DNA from 3 places in the Paenibacillus sp. RRE4 genome. Region 2 is predicted to be linked to each of the others. Evidence: riboswitches for the same ligand, from Rfam matches in the RefSeq annotation. Region 2 holds a riboswitch; each other region holds the start of a gene.

What was found. A riboswitch is a leader RNA that binds a small molecule or an ion and turns the genes downstream of it on or off. The one in region 2 is predicted to bind thiamine pyrophosphate.
Region 1: it holds a riboswitch for thiamine pyrophosphate, as region 2 does, so the genes downstream of both, Q9R46_RS20645 (ABC transporter substrate-binding protein) here and thiC (phosphomethylpyrimidine synthase ThiC) in region 2, are expected to answer to the same signal.
Region 3: it holds a riboswitch for thiamine pyrophosphate, as region 2 does, so the genes downstream of both, Q9R46_RS11685 (thiamine phosphate synthase) here and thiC (phosphomethylpyrimidine synthase ThiC) in region 2, are expected to answer to the same signal.

What each region holds. Positions count from the first base shown of each region.
Region 1 covers NZ_JAUZUT010000004.1:130,030-133,311, reverse strand. The annotation lists gene Q9R46_RS20655 (hypothetical protein) at 144-323, shown strand; gene Q9R46_RS20650 (DUF2798 domain-containing protein) at 378-872, opposite strand; TPP riboswitch at 1,004-1,116, shown strand; gene Q9R46_RS20645 (ABC transporter substrate-binding protein) at 1,332-2,372, shown strand; gene Q9R46_RS20640 (MTH1187 family thiamine-binding protein) at 2,746-3,036, shown strand; gene Q9R46_RS20635 (ABC transporter permease) at 3,036-3,282, shown strand, end outside.
Region 2 covers NZ_JAUZUT010000007.1:63,328-66,609, reverse strand. The annotation lists gene Q9R46_RS23355 (IclR family transcriptional regulator) at 1-559, shown strand, start outside; TPP riboswitch at 724-837, shown strand; gene thiC (phosphomethylpyrimidine synthase ThiC) at 1,233-3,053, shown strand.
Region 3 covers NZ_JAUZUT010000001.1:2,595,256-2,598,537, reverse strand. The annotation lists gene Q9R46_RS11690 (ABC-F family ATP-binding cassette domain-containing protein) at 1-1,066, shown strand, start outside; TPP riboswitch at 1,106-1,215, shown strand; gene Q9R46_RS11685 (thiamine phosphate synthase) at 1,463-2,194, shown strand; gene thiO (glycine oxidase ThiO) at 2,271-3,282, shown strand, end outside.

The DNA.
Region 1 (3,282 bases), on a different contig from region 2:
TTCTCCTTCTTGCAATCAGCATTGTTATGGCTTTAGCTTCCATTAAACAATTAGTCGAGTAACCGTTTTTCAATATATATGAGTTGCCCTATATAACAGTTCAGACTATGGTAAAGCAAGCTGTCGAAGGGAGAAGGTATTGCATGAATATGGGTCCGAACCATCTGAATTCATCCGAGGGCGAAGCCGCCAAACAAAGGGCAGATGAACTTGCCCGCCAAGCTCAGCGCGGTACCTGGTTGAGTGGAATTTTCACCACAATCATTATCGCTGCTGTGATCATTGGAATTTTATTTTGGATCGCTTACATTAGAACTTCTTAAAAATAGGATTGCCCAGGAAATACTTTTTTTCTAGATGGATAACGATACGATGAATTAAACCGTCATAACAGCCGCCGGTCCCTTGAACAACTTGCCAAATACATAACGCACTAGCGGCCCCAATACAATCAACTGATATGGCAATGCCAGACCGAAGTTACGTACAATCGTATGAAGATACGTGCTGATCACGGATTCTCCCTCTAACTGACCGGCAGCAACGGCTGTAATGATGCCATATAAAGACATGAGCAAAACCATGCCGATCACCATGAATAAGGACATCGTAACTACACCTTTGATTTTACTCGATCTCGCAAATGAGAAGGAAAATGCAATTTTTCTCGCTATTGGCCCCACGATGAACGACTCCACCAAAAAGGCAATGACAAAACAGAGCACGAATTGAAGCAGCATCTGCATCTCGGACATCCGACCTAACATCCCCGTATGCCATAGATTGAAGGTCATCATCACTACGACCATTCCTGTACACATCATAAGTCCAAAAATAACTTGTTCTTTCTTGCTTACTGGCAATATACTCATCCTTTCTGTAACTTGGATCATTATAGACAATCGGGCTACCCTCACATAAGTGAACATTTTGTGAACGATTTACCGACTAGACACACTCCCGTCACTGGCCTATAATTACACCTAGTAATGCCCGTAACTTCATAGTTTCCCAGGGGAGTCGGAATTGGCCGGCTGAGAGTGTATCCCATCAAGATACTAACCCTTAGACCTGATCTGGATCATGCCAGCGTAGGAATCGGAGTATATTGCAACGGCACAGCTATAAGCTGAACGCCACTCTCTCACGCCTGCACGCGTCCCGGATTACGGGGCGCTTTTTTTGTTTTCTTTTGACATGCAGAAACAGAAAAATGACGTTATTCGGATAACCCGCGAGTATAAATTCGTCGATTTATGCAAAGGGATTGGATATGAAGCCAAGGAGTACCCCCGTGCCATCCGGCCGGACATACGAAGGAGAGAATCACAATGAATTGGCGTAAAACGATGGGAATGTTACTCATGTGTGTGCTATTGGTTACCGTAGCTGCATGTGGTGGCAAAGAAGCCGCTCCAGCAGAGCAGCAAAGTGCGACTGGTTCGGACCAAACCAATGAGGGGAGCAGTACTGCACTGAAAGATATAAAAGTCGTGCTCGACTGGACTCCAAATACGAATCATACCGGTCTGTATGCAGCGGTGGACCAAGGTTTTTATAAAGCAGCAGGTTTAAATGTGGAGATTGTACAGCCAGGAGCCGGTGGTGCGGATACGATGGTTGCCTCGGGTGAGGTACCGTTTGGCGTCAGTTATCAGGAAAGTGTAACTCAGGCGCGCACGCAGGACGTTCCACTTGTGTCGATTGCCGCAGTTATTCAGCATAATACATCTGGTTTTGCCGCTCCAGTGGATCGTAAGATCAAATCACCCAAAGATTTTGAAGGTAAAACCTACGGTGGCTGGGGTTCCCCGGTAGAAGAAGCGGTAATGCAGTCCATTATGGAGGGCGAAGGTGCTGATGTATCGAAAGTCAAAAACATTAACATGGGCGATGCCGACTTCTTCACAGCTGTGAAACGCGACATCGACTTTGCGTGGATTTTCTATGCCTGGACGGGAATTGAGGCTGAATTACGCGGAGAACCGATTGACATGTTATATGTAAAAGATTATGCCAAAGCGCTGGATTACTACACCCCTGTACTCGTGACCAATGAACAGACGATTCAGAAAGACCCTGAACTGGTGAAAGCTTTCCTAAAGGCCACTTCTGAAGGTTATCAGTATGCCATTGATCACCCTGAAGAAGCAGCGAACATTTTGATCAAAGCTGTTCCCGATCTGGACAAAGATTTAGTACTTGCAAGCCAAAAGTGGCTCAGCCCGAAATACAAAGATGACGCACCTCGCTGGGGTGAACAAAAGGAAGAGGTATGGAAGAACTACACCGACTGGATGTTCAGCAAGAAACTGCTGGATAAAGAGATTGATGTAACGAAAGCATACACCAACGAATTTTTACCGCAGTAATAAGTGATTACTCAACATGTAAAAATGAATTTTGATTTTTTCACATTTAAATGAAAAGGAAGAAAAAACTTAAAGAAGCGAGCCCTTATAAGGTTTTCTAAGGAAAGCCACCTCATAAGCACGCTTTCTGCTGAATTTTCTTCCCACAATCCAAGTGATAAGTTAATTTTTTTGTACACAAAAAACGGAGAGGGCAGAACCCCTCTAAAGAAGCAAAGCGGTCGCGTTTATCACCGGATTTTCCCTTTGGAAAAGGGAATCAAAAAAATCTGGGGATAACAGCGATCTAAGAGGGGACTGCATTCGGAGTGGTACAGTGTACAACGACCATATCTACTTATCCATCCACACCCGAAAGGAGCATTAATCTCTCATGGCAAGTACATTACTCAGTATTCAGGTTATTCCCAAAACACCGAACGGCGAGAACTCCTATCCATACGTAGACCGTGCCATCGAAGTGATTCAGCAATCCGGCCTGAAATATCAGGTCAACGCGCTCGATACGACCATGGAGGGCGAACTGGATGAACTACTGGAGGTTGTGCGCAAAATGCACGAAGTGCTTGTGGAAGCTGGTAGTCCAAGCATCATCTCCCAGATCAAAATCGCACATAGCCCGGACGGATTCAGCATGGATACACTGACGGAGAAATATCGCTAATGTCTACCTATTTTAAAAGTGTATGGCCGCCCCTCGTGGCGGTTATTCTCTTTATCACGGTATGGCAAGGGGCCGTCTCTCTATTCCAGATTGAGAAATGGATGTTGCCTGCGCCGTCCGATATCGCTCGCGAAGCAGCTTCTCAGGCTGACCGTTTGGGTATGCACGCCGCTGCAACGATTCAGCTAACCCTTATCGGATTTGTCGCCGGGACAGCAGTCGGTCTGTTCATTGCCATGGTGCTAC
Region 2 (3,282 bases):
CGAAAAGTATCGACTGGGCATTCGGATCTGGGAGCTGTCGGCGCATATGTCACGTAGTGACGATCCTGCAATTTTGCTTTTACCTGCAATGGAGAGACTTCGTGATCGCTTGGGCGAGACGGTAAGTCTTTACCTTCGTGACGGCGGTGAACGGATTCGGATTCAGGCTGTGCAGAGTGATCAGGCTATTCGGCGGGTTGCGCCTGTAGGGGTCAGACTGCCGCTTTCCGTAGGCGCTTCAAGCAAAGTGTTAATGGCATTTGCCGCTGACGAGGATCGGGAGGAACTGATGAACGGCCCGGAATGGCCTGTATTTATCGATCCGGCCGTCTATCTGGCACAGATGGAAGACATTCGGGTGAGTGGCTACGCAACCAGTTATGAGGAACGCGAGCCGGGAGCTGCCGCTGTGTCCGTGCCCATTATGGATCGCAGAGGCAACATTGCAGCGGCGCTTTCCGTGTCCGGACCTGTTAGCAGGCTCTCGCAAGAGACATTACACGAGTACGCACCTGTGTTGAAAGAGGCAGCTGTGCAAATGGGACTTATGTTGCCTTAGGGGTGGGCTCTTTGCATGAAGTTTTGCTAGAAGGGAATTTCCCCTCTGGAATATTAAGGTTGAATTTCAGCCCAGATTACGCTACTCTGTAATGGACGACCCAGCGGGGTCGGTTGAAAATGTTATTTTGCAAGTTGAACAGCGGCTTGATTGTCGCAATACGTTTACGTTACTGGGGGAGTCCGAATTGTCCGGACTGAGACGGGATCGCATGAGATTCCGGACCCTTTGCACCTGATCTGGATCATACCAGCGTAGGGAAGTAATCGGCCACATGACCACAAACACCACAGGCGTTAACCCGGGACCCATGCTGTATTGCAGCGGATGGCCCTGGTTGCGTGTATGGTGATGGACATCAGTCGGTTCCTTCGGAACCGGCTTTTTTTATTTACAGCGGCAAGCAGAGATTCATGTGTTGTGTTTCACCATGGCAGTGACGGCACAACAATTGCGGCATATATGCCGCGACTTCTAAGAGAAGTGATCTCGCGTATCGTGCTCATGCTGATTGTACATAAAAGTTGTCTTTTGGATTATTCTGGCTGCTTATGCAGGGTTAATCCTGCTGTGCTTCTGTGCTCTGCTTTTTCCAGACAGGTGTGGTAAGTCAAAGCTGTCACATTGGTGGACGATATGGGCAAAAGAAGATCACAGAGGAGGAACAGGAGACATGAGTACACATAAGCAAACGGGGCAACAGACGGGAATAGAGGAAACAGGGCGCGATGGTCATCCGGTGGAAAAGAAAACCGGAGCGGCTGGAGGGGTACAACCCTTCCCGGGCAGCCGCAAAGTCTACATTCAGGGCTCACGACCGGACATTGCTGTGCCGGAGCGTGAAATTGCCCTTCATGACACGAATACTCCCCAAGGGGTGGAGCATAATGAGCCGCTGCGTGTCTACGATACGAGCGGCCCGATGACCGATCCCGAATTCCAGATGGACATTCGGAAGGGGCTACCTGCGCTCCGGAATCACTGGATCATGGAGCGCGGTGACGTTGAAGAATATGAAGGTCGGGCGGTGAAACCTGAAGATAATGGCTTGAAGCCAGGCGGACGGAGGGCCGGGGCAGAGGAGTACCCGGGTTTCCGCGGGCAACCGCTACGAGCTCAGGCCGGGCGGTGCGTCACGCAGATGCATTATGCGCGGCAGGGTTTGATTACGCCGGAGATGGAGTACGCCGCTATTCGTGAAGGCGTAGAGCCCGAATTCGTACGGCAGGAGCTGGCGAGCGGCCGTGCGATTCTTCCATCCAACATCAATCACCCGGAGAGTGAGCCGATGCTGATCGGGCGTTATTTTCATGTGAAAATCAACGCCAACATAGGCAATTCCGCTGTATCTTCCTCCATCGAGGAGGAGGTGGAGAAGATGACCTGGGCTGTTCGCTGGGGATCGGATACGGTAATGGATCTCTCCACAGGCAGAGACATTCATACCACACGGGAATGGATCATCCGTAACTCTCCAGTGCCGATCGGTACGGTGCCGCTCTATCAGGCGCTGGAGAAGGTGAATGGCGAGGCGGAAGCACTCACTTGGGAGTTATACCGAGATACGCTGATTGAACAGGCGGAGCAGGGCGTGGATTATTTTACAATTCATGCGGGTGTGTTGCTGCGATATATTCCGATGACCGCGAAACGGATGACGGGGATTGTGTCACGGGGCGGGTCGATTATGGCGGCGTGGTGTCTGGCACATCATCAGGAGAACTTTTTGTACACCCATTTTGAAGAAATCTGCGAGATTATGAAAAGGTACGATGTTGCTTTCTCCCTCGGGGACGGACTACGTCCAGGTAGCATCTACGACGCCAACGATGAAGCACAGATGGCGGAGCTCGCCACACTTGGGGAATTAACGCAGATTGCATGGAAGCATGATGTGCAGGTCATGATTGAAGGGCCGGGGCATGTGCCGATGCATAAGATCAAAGAGAATGTGGATTTGCAGATGGAGATCTGCCAGGAAGCGCCGTTTTATACGCTCGGACCACTGACCACAGACATCGCACCGGGATATGATCATATTACGTCCGCGATTGGGGCAGCGATGATTGGCTGGTTTGGTACGTCTATGCTCTGCTATGTTACCCCGAAGGAGCATTTGGGGCTTCCGAACAAGGATGATGTGCGTGAAGGGGTTATCGCTTATAAAATAGCCGCTCATGCCGCAGATCTAGCCAAAGGCCACCCACGCGCCCAGCGCCGGGATGATGCATTGTCGAAGGCACGCTTCGAGTTCCGCTGGAGAGATCAGTTTAACCTGTCGCTTGACCCGGAACGAGCGCTATCCTACCACGATGAGACGTTGCCCGCAGAAGGGGCGAAGGAGGCCCATTTCTGCTCGATGTGCGGGCCGAAGTTCTGCAGTATGCGCATTACGCAGGACATTCGTGCCTTTGCCGCTGAACGCGGCCTGAACGACGATGAAGCAGTCACGGCAGGAATGCAGGCAAAAGCGGAGGAGTATCGGGCACGGTAATGCTAGGACGTGTCTTCAAAACACTGAAGTGCATCTTTTACCGACTATCGACTTTTCGCCCCTTGTTGCTTCCGTTTCCCTTGACGTGCCCGGTAGCTTGTGTGAAACTTTCTGGATTGGAACGGATGTTGGTAAAATGGAGTTCCTTCAGCGTTTTAAGACACGTTCTAATCAAGTCTGTTCCAGATACGATACAAGATACCGGCGATTACAAACAATAAGCCATCGG
Region 3 (3,282 bases), on a different contig from region 2:
CAGTGGTGGACAACGTACGAAAGTCCTGCTTGCAAAATTGTTGCTGGAGAAACCCACTGCCCTTTTGTTGGATGAGCCGACTAACTATCTGGATGTAGAGCATATTGAGTGGCTAACTAGATATTTGAAAGACTACCCCTATGCTTTTCTATTGATTTCCCATGATACAGAGTTTATGAATGAAGTGGTTAATGTCATTTATCATCTGGAATTTGCAAAATTGACGCGTTATGCGGCCAACTATGAGAAATTTCTTGAAATGGCAGATATGCAGAAAGCACAGCATATCGATGCCTACGAGAAGCAACAGGAATACATCAAAAAACAGGAAGATTTCATTCAACGCAACAAAGCTCGAGCTTCGACCTCTGGCCGGGCGAAAAGCCGGGAAAAACAACTTGGAAAGGTCGAGCGAATCGATCGACCAGACGAAGCAGCAAAACCAACATTTAAGTTCAAGGATGCCCGCGCAAGTAGCAAAACCGTTTTTGAAGGTATTGATTTTGAGATCGGTTATACGTATCCATTACTACCTAAGATGACCATGACGATCGAACGTGGAGAAAAGATCGCGATTGTGGGATGTAACGGTGTAGGTAAATCGACACTGCTCAAAACGATCCTGGGTAAAATAGCGCCAATTAGCGGAAAAACGTTTCTTGGAGATTATTTGGAGACGGCATACTTTGAACAGGAAGTGCGAGCCGGAAATATTACACCGATCGATGATGTATGGAACGAGTTTTCACATCTAACACAGAACGAGGTACGAGGACATCTTGCACGTTGCGGGCTCAAAAATGAGCATATTACGCGTCCACTTAACATGCTTAGCGGTGGGGAGCAAGCCAAAGTCCGATTGTGCAAACTGTTGATGCGTGAAAGCAACTGGGTCTTGTTTGATGAGCCGACGAACCATCTGGATGTCACGGCAAAAGCTGAACTGCAGCGTGCGTTGAAAGAATATAAGGGAACTGTTTTACTTGTATCGCACGAACCGGATTTTTATGAAGGCTGGGTCACTAAAACGTGGAATGTAGAAGAGTGGTCCGAAAAAGCACGATGACAAAAAAAACCGGTTGTGGTAATATAGGCTACAACTTCATATGAACACTAGGGGGGCCGCACGATGCGGCTGAGATGGAAAAATACGATTCCGGACCCTTTGCACCTGATCTGGATCATACCAGCGTAGGGAAGTGGCGCGTTTCAGCGAAAACGATAGTAAATGATTCTTAACGTAAGAACAGGATCTTTTTACATCGTGATGCCAAGCGTTTCAATATCGAATAAACAGTTATCGATTTGACTATCAAACTGCTTAAGAGGTATTTGTCACACGCTTGTGTTTAAACTGAACCATTGTTTATACGCAGCCGCTCCCCTACGGGAGTGGCTTTTTTGATTTATATTTGTCATTACAACTCCTCCAAGCCTGTAGATGAAAGGAGCGAAAACGAGGTTGCATACCTTGATGTTTGATTATGAAGCTCATGAATTAGGTAAAACTTCAACAAACCAGTGGCACCAGCGGACAGATAAATCTGTACCAACGTGTGGACAAGAGCAAGACTTTTTTGAGTTACATGTGATATCTACGAATAAAGCGGAACAGTCAGCCATGTTGAAAGCAGCCAAAGATATTTGGCCTTATGTGCATTACATCCATATCCGGGAAAAGCAACTTTCGCAACAGGAATGTTTTAACTGGGCCAAATTGATGGCAGAAGCGGGTGTTCCGGCTTCCCGCATTGTAATCAACGGTGCGAACATATATTCGTCAGGTTGTTTTTATCAAGGGGTACATTGGAGCCAAATTATGCTGGAAAGGGCAAAAGTAATGGTAACGCCGGAGAACAAGCGTGATCCACGGCTCAGGTTGGGGATATCGGTGCATTCGTTGCATGAAGCGAGAATTGCCGAAGAGTATGGCGCGGATTACCTTTTTTTCGGGCATGTGTACGCAAGTGCAAGTAAACCTGATTCTGTAGCGAGGGGATTAGATGCATTGTCGGAAGTGTGCTCCAGTGTAAAGGTGCCTGTTATTGCAATAGGGGGGATTCATCCGGGTAACATTCAGGCTGTCAGGTCTGCGGGAGCCAGGGGTGCAGCTGTGATCTCAAGTGTGTTAAAACATGCAAACCCTGCTTATGCTGCTGCGCTTCTTAAACAGGCCGTGGACGCGGTGAAGTGAATGTTTCCCGGTCAAGAGCCGTAAATGATGCCAACCCGAGAAAATGTGAATGTTGTTCAAACAAGGAGATGACAAAATGGTGCAGAGCAAACCGAGTCAACCCGAGGAAGTGATACGTTCATCGTATGATCAAAATAAGTTTGAGCTGCTGGCTCTATCTGAAAATTCGGATTTATCCAAGACACAAGAAACCTGTCATGCAGAAACAATCATTGTAGGCGGTGGAGTCATAGGCTGTGCGATTGCTTTTGAACTGGCATCCAGAGGTCGGGAAGTACTGCTTGTTGAGCAGTCGGAAATTGCTAGCGGAGCTTCCTGTGCGGCTGCCGGCATGCTGGCAGCAGACAGTGAGGATTTTGCTCATCCACTCATGGCAAAAGCCGCACATGAAAGCAGGGAATTGTTGCATAAGCACAAAGAGCAAATATCCGCTTTAACAGGTATGGATCTTGGCTTACGGCGCAACGGATTTATCACACCGTTTCGTTCATACGGTGATCTAAGTAAATACAAGGATAGACGAAATACCACTTCGGGAATGCAGCAACTTTGGTGGGATCGAAGCACGGTGCAACGAGAAGCGTTATGGTTGAATCGGGATACGTACGGCGCTTATTACCGATCATTGGAGAGCGAAGTGTTGCCCGTTTCATTGACAAGAGCTTATGCGAGATCGGCTGAAATGATGGGTGCGCGCATTTTGGAAGGAGTTCAAGATGTTCGGCTGATCGTAGATAAGCATGGTGTTCAAGGTATTAGAACGGCTAGGGGAGAGGTGTGTTGCAGACATATCATCATAGCTGCTGGTTTACAAGGGGAGCAACTCATGCATCAAGTGGGGGGCACTTTGCCTTCAAGTCCGGTGAAAGGTGAAATGTTGGCCGTTCGGTTCCCTACAGATCAGGCTGGTGGTAGACCCGATCGCACTGTATATGCAGAAGATGTCTATATTGTTCCGAAAGCCAACGGAGAGGTGTGGATTGGCGCAACCAGTTTGCCAGGAAGAAAAGATCACAGCGTATCGGCGAATAGTGTGCAACGATTACTTGGAGCGGCAAGTTATTGGGTACCGGGAATCAAAGAGGCGG